Regions from separate parts of the Rummeliibacillus sp. TYF-LIM-RU47 genome, predicted to be linked through region 1. Evidence: riboswitches for the same ligand, from Rfam matches in the RefSeq annotation. Region 1 holds a riboswitch; the other holds the start of a gene.
What was found. Region 1 has a riboswitch for lysine ahead of dapA (4-hydroxy-tetrahydrodipicolinate synthase). Riboswitches for the same ligand answer to the same signal wherever they lie in the genome.

Region 1 (7,799 bases):
CCCTAATCCTATAAGTGTTCCAAGCGCACCACCTGCAACTGTCCATATAACAGAAGCTGCTTGGGCCTTAGAAGTAACAGGTGCTTTTGCCTTGGCAGCTGAACCTGCTTGCAAGAAAAGAGTAGATTTAAACAAGCCATGCAATACTGCATGTGTAATAGCTGCAAGATAGGCGCCTAGTGCACATTGCACCAGCATAAAACCCATTTGTGCTATTGTTGATCCCACCAACTGCCGTTTATAATCCACTTGCACAAGCATAATGCCTGTGCCGATTAAGACAGAAAGGCCTGCAATAACAAGCAAAATTATCTGCGCCAAGTCTCCATTAAACAATGGAGAAAAACGAGCAAGCATAATACTTCCCGCATTAACAATCCCAGCATGCATAACAGCTGAAATAGGTGTTGGTGTAACAACAGAATCAAGCAGCCAGCGATGTGTTGGCCATTGAGCAGCAGGAATGAGCGCTGACACAAGAAGCAATAAATTAATTCCTGTCTTTTCATAACTAGATAACAAACCTAATGTATCAGGGGTCAGTATAGTTGATAAACGCCATTCGCCTGTACTGTATGCTAACCAGAATAACGCAAGGCCCAGTGCCAGCAAACTAGCTAATAGATAGCCGCGGGATACTTTTGCAGCATGCTGCGCTACCTTCCATTCCTTCCTTAATCCGATTAGGACAGTTAAACAAAATAGTGTTAGCCCCCATCCAATAAATAAAAGGCGAACATCATCAGATAACCATGCAAGGGCATCCGCTGAAGTAGTGATAGTTAAAAGTGCAAAGTACTTGCGGTACGACTTATCGCCTAGCAAGTAATGGACACAATATCGCTGAACGATTAATCCAATTGTCAAAACAAACAGAGACCAGAGCCATGATAATGAATCAAAATGTAATGCTCCTAGGAAATAATCTCCTTTAGAAAAAATAAGGCCTAATAAAGCGGCAATTGGTGCTAACGCCAGCATGCCGATATGAATGCGAATGAATCGAAGCGGGACTTGCGGATACAGGATACACAATCCGCTCCCTAGAGAAAGTCCAAGAAAAATGAGAAACAATAGTGGCCACGACATCCCAAATCCCTCCTTTTTTTACATAAAAAAACCGACAATTTCATCATTTAAAAGGCGCAAGGCACTATTAAACAAAGAAATTATCGGTTTACTTTTAACGAACCCATCTTGAATGGGGATTAATCGTCTACCTTTAATATTCATTCTTCCATTTAGAAGAATACCGTATTATAGTTCCATCTTTTCAAATGGCCATATCGCTATAGCTATTTGCTAAAATGTTCTATAACTAATTCATTATTAGTAGCATACTATTTGTCAAAAATTCTGTCAAGTCAAGCCTTCATTCCAGGAATCCAATTTGGTCTTTTAAGCGCTTCCCACATCGGGTCAGGGATCGCTAATTCTTTCTGCATAGACATATCCATTTCTGTTCGGATCGATGAAGGATTTTCTTGCGCCTTTTGCACCCAATCCGGTTCAATTAATAATTCACGACCTAATGCAACAAGATCGACACCTGTCTCCAATGCTTTCACTGCATCGTCGAAACTATAAATGGAACCTACCCCAATCAATGCAGTACGGCCATTGATCGTTTCAATTAACAGTTGAACACGTGTCTTTTCTTTGTCGCCAGTAAAACGATGCGGCTTCGTAAAGAATTCCATATGTGATACATGCAGATAATCCAGCCCTTCTGCAGCCAAAGCATCTACAAGTTGGATAGTATCATCCATTGTAATCCCGTTTTCTTCAGGTTCTTCAGGTGAGAAGCGATAGCCAATGATAAAGGCTTCTTTGGCATGCTTTTTAGCCACTTGTTTTACTTCACGCAGAACCTCTAATGGAAAGCGCATACGGTTCTCAATTACTCCACCATATTCATCTGTTCTTTTATTCGTGTGGGCAGAGAAAAATTGTTGCAATAAGTATGTGTTCGCCCCATGAATCTCAACGCCGTCATAGCCTGCTTCAATCGCACGACGCGTTGTTTCGCCATAGGCTTTGATTGCTTCTTTTACTTCTTCCGTTGTCATTGGTCTTGGTGTTGCATTGTCTGGAAAAGCGACATCGCTTGCACTCACGATTTCGCCATTCGGCACCTCTTCAGGAATAGAGCGTCTGCCACCATGGAAAATTTGAAGCACTGCTTTTGCTCCTCCAGCATGAATCGCATCAGCCACGCGTTTTAGACTAGGGATAAACTTGTCATCATATCCAGCAAACTGTCTTGGAAAACCTTTGCCGTTTTCTAAGACATGCGTGCAAGCTGTCACAATCATACCGACACCTTTTGAACGGCGGTCGTAATAAGCGACCTCCGCGTCTGTAACGGTACCATCGTCATTACCAGAGTAGTTCGTCATAGGTGCCATTACCACTCGATTGCGCAATGTAACCCCGTTTTTCAATGTATATTCTTCAAATAAATCTGCCATACATATTGACCTCCTATTTTTCATTTCTTCACTAATTTATCGTATTCTGCATGAAATCATGTGTCAAAGAATTGAAACTCCAGCAAAACAACTTTTGTACGTTCACGTTGTACAATAGGTACATTACAGATGCAAACTATTGATGTGCTATAATCCATTCTGCCGCTTCGCTCAGGTCATTACATACTGCATCGGCTATTGGATCGCGTTCACCTAAATAAACTGTTTTCGTCCCTGCTTTCTTCCCCGCCATAATATCTGTATCCGTATCACCAACCATAAATGATTTTGATAAGTCAACTTCATATTTTGTTGCTAAGTCTTCAATTAACTTGCTGTTAGGCTTTCGGCAAGCGCAACCAGCTTTTGGTTTATGTGGACAATAGACTGCCTCATCCACCTGAGCTCCCTGTTTCTTTAACTCCTCAATCATATGCAAGTGGATTTTTTTCAATTCCGATTCTTTCATATATCCAAGACCTACACCGCCCTGATTGGTGACCACAAACACAAAATCAAAATAAGCATTCAATTTTTTTATGGCTTCGGGAACACCCGGTAAGAAATACAAATCTTTCGGTTTGTTCACAAACTTTACCCTATTGGTTAGTACCTCATTAATGACCCCATCACGATCTAAAAATACGGCTTTTTTCATATATATAAGCACCTTTCTTTAGCGTTTATCTTCTTCATCATTGTCACATTTTACTAATTCTAAAACAAACATTCTTTTATGCTTAAGCGTTTCGTTGAAAGAGATTCGGGTATATTTATGTTGTAATCACATATCAAAAAAATGAAACAAATAATGGAGGTAATACACATGGATAAAAAAGTATTAGGAATTTATAACTCAAGCGCGGAAGTGATTAAAGCTATTGATGAATATCGTCAAAAAGGATATGCAACTGACGATTTCTCAATTGCACTTAATACAACAAACTTCCCTTCTGCTCCATCAGTCGTAAAAAATGAAACAGGTGTACTAACAGAAGATGTCGGTGGTCGCAATATGGAAGAAGATGAAGGTTTCTTCGATCGCCTAGCAGCAGTATTTAAAGGTGATTTCCACACAGATGTGGACCATGCATCTTATTACGAATATTTCTTAACACTTGGCTTTGATGAAGAATCTGCTCGTCGCTACGAACGCGATATTAACGATGGCCGTATTCTACTTTTAGCAAACAAAGAAGATGATGCCCTTTTAGGCACTGCTGACCCACTAACACCAGTAGACAACCAAGAGGCAAATGTAGGTCTTGATACCACAGTAGCTACTAATGATACAGTGGATGTTAATAATACAGTGGCAGATGAGCAAACATTAAAATTGCGCAAAGAACAACTTGATGTTGAAAAAGACCAAGTACAAACTGGTGAGGTTGAAGTTCACAAAGATGTTGTGGAAGAACCACAAACAGTCAATGTACCTGTCACACACGATGAAGTATATGTGGAAAGACGAAAAGTTACCGATGAAGCAGCTGCCACTACAGATGCTTATGCTCCAATGGGCGAAGACGACACCATCCGTATTCCAATCGTCGAAGAACAAATTGAAGTGACTAAAAGACCAGTGGTAAACGAAGAAGTAGTCATTGGTAAAAAACAAGTGACCGAAACAGAACAAGTCACTGATAATCTAAAACGCGAGGAAGCACGCATTGAAACGACTGGTGATGCTTCTGTTACAGATAGCGATGTAGATGCTGCAAATCGTGGTGCTATTACAGAGCAAGAATTGTACGACCCTGCAAATCAAAACGATAATGACCTTAAAAAGAACAATCTTGATGATACGCTTACAGCTGGCAATATGAATGCCGATATTAAAAACAGAGAAATATAATAATATTTAGCTTTCTATCTTGTAAAAGCATAGCTAGACTGCTATACTTTCTGTAATTGAATATTCACTTATTTCAATATCTTTTGAAATAAGGATAGAGGCGCAAAAACCATGAGTAAGCTGCAAGAGGATGATGAGATCCGACTACTGCAGTGGAAAGGGGAATTTGCCGAAGCTTAGAGAAACTCATATTTCTCTATTGCTGGGCCTGTTGTTGAATAAACACAGGACTGTCATGTAGGAAACTATATGGAGGGCTATCGTACGCATGGAGATGACTTTATGAATTCTCGCAGCAACGTAGTCACATCACGTTGCTGCTTTTTTTGCGTCATTTTCTATACTGCCCTTCTCCAAAAAATGAAAAGGAAGTGGAGAAGCAATGAATTTTGGAAGAATTATAACGGCGATGGTGACCCCATTTGACCAACAAGGAAATATTGACTTTAGAGCTACTCGTGAGCTGATTAATTATCTTATCGAAAACGGCTCAGATGGCATTGTGGTAGCTGGCACTACAGGTGAATCCCCTACACTCACAACGGCAGAAAAAATCAGTTTATTTCAATTTGTCGTAGATGAAGTAAACCATAGGGTTCCTGTTATTGCAGGCACCGGATCTAATAATACAAGGGCATCCATTGAACTGACTAAATCTGCTGAAGATACTGGGGTGGATGGAATCATGCTTGTTGCACCTTACTATAATAAACCATCACAAGAAGGTCTTTATCAGCACTTCAAAGCAATTGCGGATTCAACGCAGCTACCAATCATTCTCTACAATATCCCTGGAAGAAGTGTTGTCAATCTATCCGTTGAAACAGTCACTCGCCTTGCCGCGATTAATAACATCGTGTCCATTAAAGATGCGAGCGGAAATTTGGATGCAATGGCTGAACTCATTACAAAAACACCCAATGATTTCAGTGTCTATACAGGAGAAGACCATTTAACACTGCCATCTTTATCGATTGGCGCTACTGGCGTTATTTCTGTATCTTCCCATATTATTGGAAATGAAATGCAAGCGATGATGGAAAAGTTTAAAAACGGGAATGTGATGGAAGCTGCGGTAGATCATCGTAGGCTTCTCCCTATATTCAAAGGACTATTTAGCGCACCTAACCCTTGCCCTGTAAAAGCCGGACTGAATCTGAGAGGAATAGCAGTAGGCGGTGTACGTTTGCCTTTAATACCCCTTAATGAAGAAGAAACTACTGAGTTGCAGCATCTATTGCAGACTGTATGTAAAGAAGACACAGCTTTAAAAAGTTAATTTAAAATAGGCACCAAAGTTCCGCGAGAAGCGTACAGTATAGTAAAAAAAGGAATGATGTTTTGTATCACTATCATTGTCCATCTTGCGGAACAACCCACGGCTATTATCCGAATAGCCCCTCCCCTTACCAGTTTCAAAATCAATACCAGCAAACCTACCAAAGTCCGAATAGTGTTTATTTAAGAGATTATGGTCCAGCACCTTTTGCTCTCAATATAGACACAGCAACAAAACAAAACACAAACTACCGCACAGCGCTATGGTCCGGTGAGCATTTGCAGCTTACTCTGATGAGCATTCCGGTCGGAGGAGATATTGGTTTGGAGATTCACCCGCATACGGACCAGTTTATTCGCATTGAAGAAGGCGAAGGCCTTGTACAAATGGGTAAGAATAAACAGTTCTTAGACTTCCAGCAACCAGTGCGGAATGATTATGTCTTTTTCGTTCCAGCTGGTACATGGCATAATCTAACCAATACAGGCAACAAGCCAATCAAGCTGTATTCAATCTATGCACCTCCTAACCATCCACGCGGCACGGTCCATCAAACCAAAGCAATCGCCGAAGCGGAGGAACCCCAATAAAAAAGCATTAAATAAGCAGCTTCCGCCTTATGGGGAGGCTGCTTTTTCTGAATAAAGGGTGATTCTTCCTTTTAAATTTTGAACATAAGAAAAGGAGAATCTTTTTTCGCAAGATTCTCCTTTTCTACTGATTTAATTAGCGAATACCTTTTATTTCGGTGTAACTTTAATAGTCAAAGGAGCTTTGAGGCTATAACGGCCTTTTTTCACGGTATAAACAAACTCCCGTTTATCAGTTCCTTCTGCGATGGTTGCTTTTTTCACTAGGTGATGGTTGTGATCGTATAATAGCATTTTTCCAGAACCCGTTAACTCAAATTTAAACTTCGTATCTTTTTTAACGTTCAGTGTATAAAAACGACTTTCTTGATTTGGTTTATTGATTTTTAAATGGGGTGTCGTTTCGTAGCGAATCCCCACATGTCCTGGAACACCTTTTTGAGTAGGTATAATCGACAATGAATACTTGCCGTTTGGTGCATTTGATGAGAAGTGTGTTGTCGAAATATGAACAACTGGATATGTTTTACCTGTTTTTTTATTCGTCAACACAATATTTTCAACCGTTCTTTTAAATGGATCTTCGTTTGATACGCCATACAACATGATATGTTCATCCGTTGTTAGGTTGATATCAACTGAAGGGGTTGAATATTGGTAATACGGTAATTTTACTCTAGGCGTACTTAAAGCATTTGGACCAGAAGGAAGTTCTTTCATTGTCGTATAGTTATATGTTTGTTGGTATAGTTTGAAGCGGTATAGTGCATTTGGTTTTCCTTTTATCGCTACATAGTAAACACCTTTTTCGAGATAGCGTAATTTTTTCGCAACTCCTTCATCACTATCGTTGATTGCTTCTTTTGTGTCACTCATCCAAAAAGCTAGATTTGACACTTCATGATTTCCAACAAAGTAATAGTTTCCTTCTACTTGATCGACATTAATAGCGTAATATGCAAATCCCTTGTCATCAAATGTTCCCTTTGCAACTTCCCCCGCAGCAAGTGGTTTGTACGTTGCTGTAGTAGAAGCTTGTTCAAACGATATTTTTTCGCCAAGCTCTGAAAAACCTGCAATAAGTTCATTTTCTAAAGTAGCTGTATCTACTGTTTCATGTTGTTGCGCTGCTTTTTTTATTAGTGCACGACGCTGTATTAAACTATCACGTAGTACTTCTTCTGCCTGAGGCGTATTAAATTTTAAATTTGGATATTTTGGTGCTTTTGCTGCTGCTAAGACTGACTTTGCCGCCATTACTTGTGCTGTTAAAGCATCGATTGTTTGTTGCATTGTCGCTGATTTATCAGTAGACAATTTTTTATATGCTGCAGTGGTATTCTTTAGGTCGACATTTTCACGCGAACCCATCAAACGGCCCTTCTTGTAAATATTTCCTTTATATTCGCCGTCTAAAATGTCCCCATTAACATGTTTAAGTCTTTGTTTATCATATAAAGAGCCTAATTTTTCTCTAACTGCTTTATCATTCGCTATTGTTGCTTCTGTATGCTCTAGCTTCCCTACAATTTCTTTTAAATCATTTAGTTTCGATGTTAATGTTGTCACTTTCTCGTACAATGTATAGCTTTGATAAATTGTTT
Region 2 (7,799 bases), on a different contig from region 1:
CCGCGGTAAAACTGTCTCGGAACTAGATGTAGAGTAAGCAAGTAAAAGTTCGTCTTTTAAAATGCGAATCAATTTAAATACACTTAGACCGAAGATTTTTGCCACAATGCCCAAGACGACCACAACAAAAAGAATCATTGCTGCATACACAAGAATAGCCAACTTGCCCAGTGGAACCAACGACTTAATACCGAATGTTGATACTGTAACAGAGATTAAAGCAAATACACCGATTGGCGCAAATTTCATGATTGTATTTGTTACCCAGAACATAGCATCTGCTACTCCTGAGAAGAAGGACAATACTGGTTTCCCTTTTTCTCCGATTGCAGCAACACCTAGACCAAATAATACTGAGAAGAAAATAATAGCAAGCATATTACCTTCAGACATCGCTTGTATCACATTCGTAGGTACAATATGGACGATTGTGTCAGCAAATCCGCCACCAGATTTAACACTTTCACTTGTCTCTACATAAGAGGAAATATCCCCTTTTGTTAAATGATCCATGTTAACGCCAGTACCAGGATGGAAGAAATCGGCTACAAAAATACCAATTATGATAGCAAATGTAGTAATTACTTCGAAGTAAACAATTGTCTTGATCCCTAATTTACCTAGCTTTTTCAAGTCACCTTGTCCAGCTACCCCTAAGATCAATGTAGAGATGATAATCGGTACGACAATCATCTTAATCATGTTCATAAAGATAGTGCCGACTGGTTGAAGATATTTGGGTACGTTTTCATTTCCGTAAAAAACAGCACCTACTATAATACCAAGAATTAGCCCGATTAAAATTTGCCAAGCCAATCCGATTTTTATTCGTTTCATTCAAGTCACCCCTTTAAAAAATTACAACTTTTTTGTGAATTATTTTTATTGTACCTAAGACATATAAAATCCGACACCATCCGACATTTTTTATGAAATAAAAATTCAAAAATATTTATTCAACTTAAAATTTTTAAAGAGAATTATAACATCATGCATCATAACGTGGCGGGTGTTTGAATTTTTCTTCTGCATCTACATACAGCACTTGAAGAAATTTTTTCACATTTACTTTCATCTTCTTTGGCGTTAGGGCCTTCTGTTGTATGCCGTTCATTAAGCCTCTTATTTCGGCAAATTCGAAATAACGAGGTGCATAATACTCAAATTCCGGATTCGTATAGTCTACTACCCCTAAAGTTGCTAAATTATTCATAGCAATCACTAGCGTACGCCGAATTCTTTGCTCAATTGCTTTACTTTCCTTAATAATTTCAGAGCTGCTTAATTTTTTTCGGCATGCCAATTCTTCATATAAGTCTTTTAATGGAGGAATTTGCCTTGGCTTATCTTCTCTCGATACTAAGAATTCAATGATGGCTACAATATCATCGCTACCTGCTTCACCAACGATTCCCATATCATTTAATATGGAGAAAACCACATCCTTAATCGTTCGATGTGACTCTTCTCGTGTTTCTGCCTCGAAATTTAAGAGTGATTTACGGATGGTCAATAGAGATTTCTTTAATAAAAAACGCTCTGACGTTTTTTTAAGGATACTCTGCACTTCAATTTTGTTGATTGGTTTATGAATAAAAAATTCAATGTCCTTTTCATATGCATGGCCCACCATTTCTTTATTCTCCACCTGAGATATCATAATAAAGTATCCTTTAAAACCTTGTTTGCGCAATTGTTCAATTGTTTCAATACCATCTAAATTAGGCATCAGTAAATCAATCAGCACAAAATCTGGGTCACTGGATAAAATCGACTCTATAGCACTAATACCACTATCCGCCTCACCGACAATGACCCCCATATCTCCTTCCAAAATAATTTGCTTTAGCATACGGCGGCTCGCCGCATCGTCATCGACTATAAAGTATCTCATCTTTGCTCAACCCTCTTTTCTATGTTTTTCTTTGGAATCCTTATATGAAAGGCTGTGCCGTCTGCTTGATCTTCAAGCCTAATTTCTCCTTCAAGCATGTTGATTATTTCTTTTACATGTGAAAGGCCAATACCAGTAGCCGCAACGCCTTGTTGATTGTATTTTGTTGTAAAACCCGGTTCAAAGATAATATCCATATCTTCTTCTTTAATGCCAGTCCCATTATCTTGCACTTTAAAATGAATCATATTCCCTTCTGCCCATATAGACACGCTTATCATGCCAGATTCCTCGATTGCTTCCACAGCATTTGCAACTAAGTTATTGAGAATGGCTAGAATAGGATTTTGCTGAGATAGGATAAAGTCGACCGTCTGAGTAGTTTTGAGTTCCACTCTTTTATTTAACATACTGCTATATTTAAAATTTGCTTTTTCTACAAATTCTACAATATTCGATAAATAGTACTCCTCATTTGTTTTCACTACAGATATGTCTGAAAGGCCTGAAAAGATTCTTTGAGCATCCTTTTTCACCTCATGGATTTCCTGGGAAATACGGAGCGCGCGTACGCTAAGGTTTGTTTGATTATCAGCTTTCAATGTTCGATAAAAGTCATAACTATCAGCCATAATTTGTTCGATATGATTCATCATTTTTTGCAAATAGAGCGTTTCTACGTATAAACCAGAGTCGAGTGATAGTTGTTCACCTACTCGTTTTTTCTCTTCCATTGCAATGATTGAACTAAAAATACCCACAACAAAAAAGCTTCTTAAAAAAGCAACCATCACAATTAAGAGCAGATCAGAAATACCTATATTGGTAACTGACATAAGGTATCTCAGCAAATGCTCCGCAGTGTTCGCCACAATTTCAATGCCTGTAGCGATTAAACCTAATTTAAATGGTGAATCAATAAATTTCTCCAGCTTTATGAATTGAAAAAGGAGAACATACAAGAAGTAATAAAAAAACGCAGGAAGATGTTCTTGAAAGCTATTGTCCCATGTGCCACTGTAAAATATAACTGAAATAATGAGACGAAAAAGAACTACGGTTGTCCCCGTTATAATACCTGTTTTTAAAACGGACTTTGGTTTCCGAGCTAACAGAAGCACTAAGAAAGTTATACTGCCTACTCCAAAGCGAAACGGTTCGCCTTGAAAGGGAGAGAGTTTAATTTCGCTACTGACAGCTGTTAAAACAGCGATCAATAACATCCATATCGTTTCCGACTTCAACCAATTTTTTTGACTAATGCCTATGGAGATTCCCCTCCAATCAGATAATATATTCTCTTTATATTACCATGATTGCACTAGAATGAAAAAATACGGTGAAACTTATAAGTCATATAAAAAACAAAAGACGATATCCACGCTACTAAGGGCGTGGATATCGTCTAACTGTTAGCTCATTTGATCAATGAGCTTTTATGAAAAATGAATAGGTGTGCTGAAAATCATTTGAGATTTCGAGAAACCATTTAATAGTTCCCTGTATTTTGTTATGCTCTTTGCAAAAATGCCCTTGTACGCTCATTCTTAGGTTGATTAAATACCTCTTCTGGCTTGCCATCTTCTACGATAACACCTTGATCCATAAAGACAATACGATCGGAAACTTCCCTTGCAAATTCCATTTCATGTGTCACTATAATCATTGTTAAACCTAGATTCGCCAGCTCTTTCATCACTTTCAAGACTTCTCCTACCATCTCAGGGTCTAAGGCAGATGTCGGTTCGTCAAACAGTAGCGCATCAGGCTGCATAGAGAGGGCTCTGGCAATGGCTACACGTTGTTTTTGGCCACCTGAAAGCTGATGGGGACGAGCATTTTTGTAACGATCCATCCCGACAACCTTTAAATATTTCATCGCCACTTCCTTCGCTTCTTCCTTTGGCCGCTTTAATACTTTTATTGGTCCTACCATACAATTGCTTAATACATCACAGTTATTAAACAGATTAAATTGCTGGAATACCATGCCGAGGTGAGTACGGTATGTATTTAAATTATGCTCTTGGTCCAGTATATCCTGTCCTTTATATAAAATCTTTCCGCCAGTGGGCGATTCAAGCAAGTTAATACAGCGCAGCAGTGTTGATTTCCCTGAGCCCGAAGAGCCAATCACACAAACTACTTCACCCTCCTTAACAGAAAAGTTAATATCTCTTAATACCTCATGTGATCCAAAGGATTTATTGAGATGCATGATATCGATAATGTTTTCCATAGAATCCCTCTCCTTTGTTATTATGATGCCTTCTGTCCGCTCAGCATTTCTTGATTATCTATTAGCTGATATGTTGCATTGCCGGCAAGTTTTCTTTCGAAATATCTCAATATTTGTGTCACTATAATAGTCATAATCAGATAAATGATACAGGCGACAAAGAATGACTCAAAGTAGCGGAAGTTATTTCCTGCAATCGTCTTCGTTTGGAAGAATAATTCGGTAACACCGATCACATTTAACACTGATGTATCTTTAATATTCATAATGTATTGATTGCTTGTAGCTGGCAAAATATTGCGCATTACCTGTGGCAAAACGACATGCACCATCGTTTTCCAATGATTCATACCAATCGCGCGTGCTGCTTCAAATTGTCCATTGTCGATGCTAATAATGCCACCTCGTACGATTTCTGCCATGTAAGCCCCTGTATTGAGAGAAACAATGAACATTGCCGCAAATGTACGGTTCATATCAATGTGAAATATCAGGTCAGAACCAAAGTAAACAACCATCGCCTGCACAATCATTGGGGTTCCGCGGAAAAATTCCACATATACCGATAAAATGATGCTTACGCATTTTAAAAATACTCTTTTAATTCTACTTTTGCTTTTCGGGATTGTATGAATAATACCGATGATTAAGCCAATTAAGGCGCCAAAAATTGTACCAACTGTCGCAATGAGCAACGTCATCCATGCGCCTCTTAAAAACATTGGCCAGTTATTGACGATAATCTCTATAAACCATTCTAAACTCATCTATTTTCCTCCTCCAAACAGCGCCTTAACAGATGCTTATGTCTCTCCTATAACAAAGCTTTAATACATGCCGTATCCTTTAGGCGTAAATATTACATGTTAAAGCGCGATTGATGCAAAGCTAGTGAAAGCTGAAGAGCACTTTCACTAAGTGAACTTTTGCATTATTTGGCTGCTGGTTGTTGTTTAATGGCATCATCCATCATTTTTGTACGCTCTTCTTCTGAGATGCCTTTTAGTATTTCATTGATTTTCTTTGTTAATTTGCTATCTTTCGGTATACCCACTGCTGTTTGTGTATCTTCCGCGGCTGTTTTAAATCCTTTGCCGTCGCTAAATTCAACCATTTTAAATTGATCATTGGCTGAAGTTGCTGATACTGCTTCTGGTTTCTCTGAAACATATGCATCCATCTTGCCTGCTTGTAAAGCCACGCGCATAGCGGAGAAATTATCCGTTGCTGTTTGTTTTTTCACGCCTGGAATTTGATCAATAACTGTATAGTGGAATGTATTTAATTGAGCTGTTACTCTTGCCCCTTTAAAGTCTTCAATTGAAGTAGCATTTTCATATTTACTTCCTTTTTTAACGACCATCACTAGATGAGATGTATAGTAATTGTCAGAGAAGTCGATTGTCTTTTTGCGTTCTTCAGTAGGAGACATCCCTGCAATAATCGCATCTATCTTACCTGAAGCTAAAGCTGGCACTAAACCGTCCCATTCCATTTTAGAAATGACAAGTTTTTTCCCTAAGCCATCTGCAATTTTTTTGGCAATTTGAACATCATACCCACCTGCATACTCAGCGTTCCCTTGAATGGCAACCGCACCATTAGAATCGTCACTTTGCGTCCAGTTAAACGGCGGATAACCTGCTTCCATGCCGACTGTAAATGTGTCGCTTCCTTTGCTGCCTGAAGACTTTGCATCACCAGATTCTTTAGAACTGCACCCTGTTAGAATTAGCACAGCAATTAGTAACATGCTTGATAACAGTGTTCCTATTTTTTTCATATTGATCTCTCCCTTTTTTCTAAATAAAAAAGACTAGAATTATAGACCTGAGTTGAACTCAGGGCTACGTAATTCTAGTCCTAAATCCTCTACTTATATCCCAATTTGAGATAGCACAACTCAATAAACCATAGAAATTTATTGAGACAGTCCTGCAGTTATTCACTGCAGACCCAGCATACAACAATGAGAAACTTGTTACACACTTCGGCAATATTTCCTTCTTCTTAGACTCATCGCTTTCTCTAACTCCACTAAGAACTAATAAATACTGCGCCTCTACCTCACCGTATAAGTGAGGCTATATTTAGTTATGTTTTAAACAGTCTACAATAGGGATGGAATGGATGTCAATAATATTTCAACAATTTAAAAGATTCTAGCCATCAATCTTCCTCATATTCTTCTTCTGCATAATAGACTTCCCCGCTCATGGCATTAATAGCCATGATTTCTTTTCCAGCTGGAAATTCTGCTTCATAAGTCAAATCATATATAATTAGGTCTTCATCTTCTTCATCATTGACCTCAGTTCGTGCAAGATGCATTTCCAGCTGTTCTTTAAATTTAGCGTCGGCTTCCTCTAAAGGCAGGACTGGTACAATGTCTAGGGTATTTAACTTCCCTTCGTTTGGCAACAGCAGCGAACATTCACGAATAATCCCCGTATATTTCCCTACATTGATATGAATGGTGTAATCACTTAATAGGACACCCTTATGCTGTCTTATAAATGAAAATGTTGTGTATGGCTCAAAGTCAAAGTTTTCGTCAAACTCATCATCTTCTTCTAACTCCAACTCTTCAAAGAATTGTCGTTCCTCTTCTGACAAGTCTTCTTCTGTTATTATGCCATATGACGAATATTCCATTTCCCCTTGCTGTACTTCTAACAGGTACTTTTCATGGACATCGCCCACAATCGCCTCTAGGAACATTTTTGCTTTATTAGCTAATGTAGCTTCTGGCAGTTCTTCTTTCTGCTCTTCCCACTCTACCAGCGATTCGTATTCCATAAACATAGAATCTATGTTTTCAATTTTAATAACAGGTTCTTCTTCATCGGTGTTTTTCGAATTGCCTATATACCAAAAACGATTTGCTCCGTCCTCAATCAATTGCATATCATCAGTTACACCAAGCAATGTTTTTACACTCTCGGTTACTGTAACGGGCTCAAAGGAATTAGCATTTTGCTCCCCATATTCCATAAAATCCTCTTCGTATTGGAGACTACCGTCTACATGTACTCTAAAAGTGCCACTTTTTGGTTTGTAGAGAAGCTGTAATTCCCCATTCAAGTCTGCAATCGCAAGTTCGACAAGCGGTTGTTCAAAAAGAATTTCCCTAGCATCTTCAGCAGAAATCTGAATATCAGGATAGGCTAGCTGATAATACGACTGATTAAAGGTAGCCGACAGGATAAAACCTTGTTTATTTATTTCTAGCGTCACACCTGAATTAGGCAAGAATAGATTTAGTGCAACATCCTTTGCTTCAAACGTTAACAAGTATGATTCACCATTCCATTCAGAAATACTGCGGAAAGTAAGTTCTTTTTGATAGAATTCATCTATAAAATCTTCCGCAATTCCCATCAAATCCTCTTGTGTTAATTCTTCATACTCATCAAGTGACACATCATTGTGTTCCATGATGTCTTCCATTTCAATTAAAAGTGATGCTAATTTTCCGTCTTCTGTTACTTCGATTTGCCCATAAGGCAACTCTCTATTTAAGTCTACAATTTCTCCAACTGTCGGATCGTCCTCATCGTACTGAATAGCAATGACCGGACGCCCAATCATATAATCGCGTAATATAAATTCCCAGCTCTTCATTGGTTTTCTCCCCATATTCATTTAATTTTCTATATCTAATTA

Region 2: it holds a riboswitch for lysine, as region 1 does, so the genes downstream of both, F0527_RS14180 (transporter substrate-binding domain-containing protein) here and dapA (4-hydroxy-tetrahydrodipicolinate synthase) in region 1, are expected to answer to the same signal.

Annotation. Positions count from the first base shown of each region.
Region 1 covers NZ_VVIR01000003.1:77,316-85,114, forward strand. Annotated here, with positions in the region: gene F0527_RS13005 (NADH dehydrogenase subunit 5) at 1-1,089, opposite strand, end outside; gene F0527_RS13010 (NADH-dependent flavin oxidoreductase) at 1,365-2,471, opposite strand; gene F0527_RS13015 (D-glycero-alpha-D-manno-heptose-1,7-bisphosphate 7-phosphatase) at 2,608-3,129, opposite strand; gene F0527_RS13020 (YsnF/AvaK domain-containing protein) at 3,298-4,326, shown strand; lysine riboswitch at 4,414-4,594, shown strand; gene dapA (4-hydroxy-tetrahydrodipicolinate synthase) at 4,709-5,605, shown strand; gene F0527_RS13030 (cupin domain-containing protein) at 5,668-6,195, shown strand; gene F0527_RS17125 (hypothetical protein) at 6,346-7,799, opposite strand, start outside.
Region 2 covers NZ_VVIR01000004.1:108,936-116,734, reverse strand. Annotated here, with positions in the region: gene F0527_RS14205 (cation:dicarboxylate symporter family transporter) at 1-837, opposite strand, end outside; gene F0527_RS14200 (response regulator) at 989-1,894, opposite strand; gene F0527_RS14195 (ATP-binding protein) at 1,891-3,117, opposite strand; gene F0527_RS14190 (amino acid ABC transporter ATP-binding protein) at 3,405-4,133, opposite strand; gene F0527_RS14185 (amino acid ABC transporter permease) at 4,154-4,900, opposite strand; gene F0527_RS14180 (transporter substrate-binding domain-containing protein) at 5,065-5,916, opposite strand; lysine riboswitch at 6,020-6,206, opposite strand; gene F0527_RS14175 (hypothetical protein) at 6,303-7,757, opposite strand.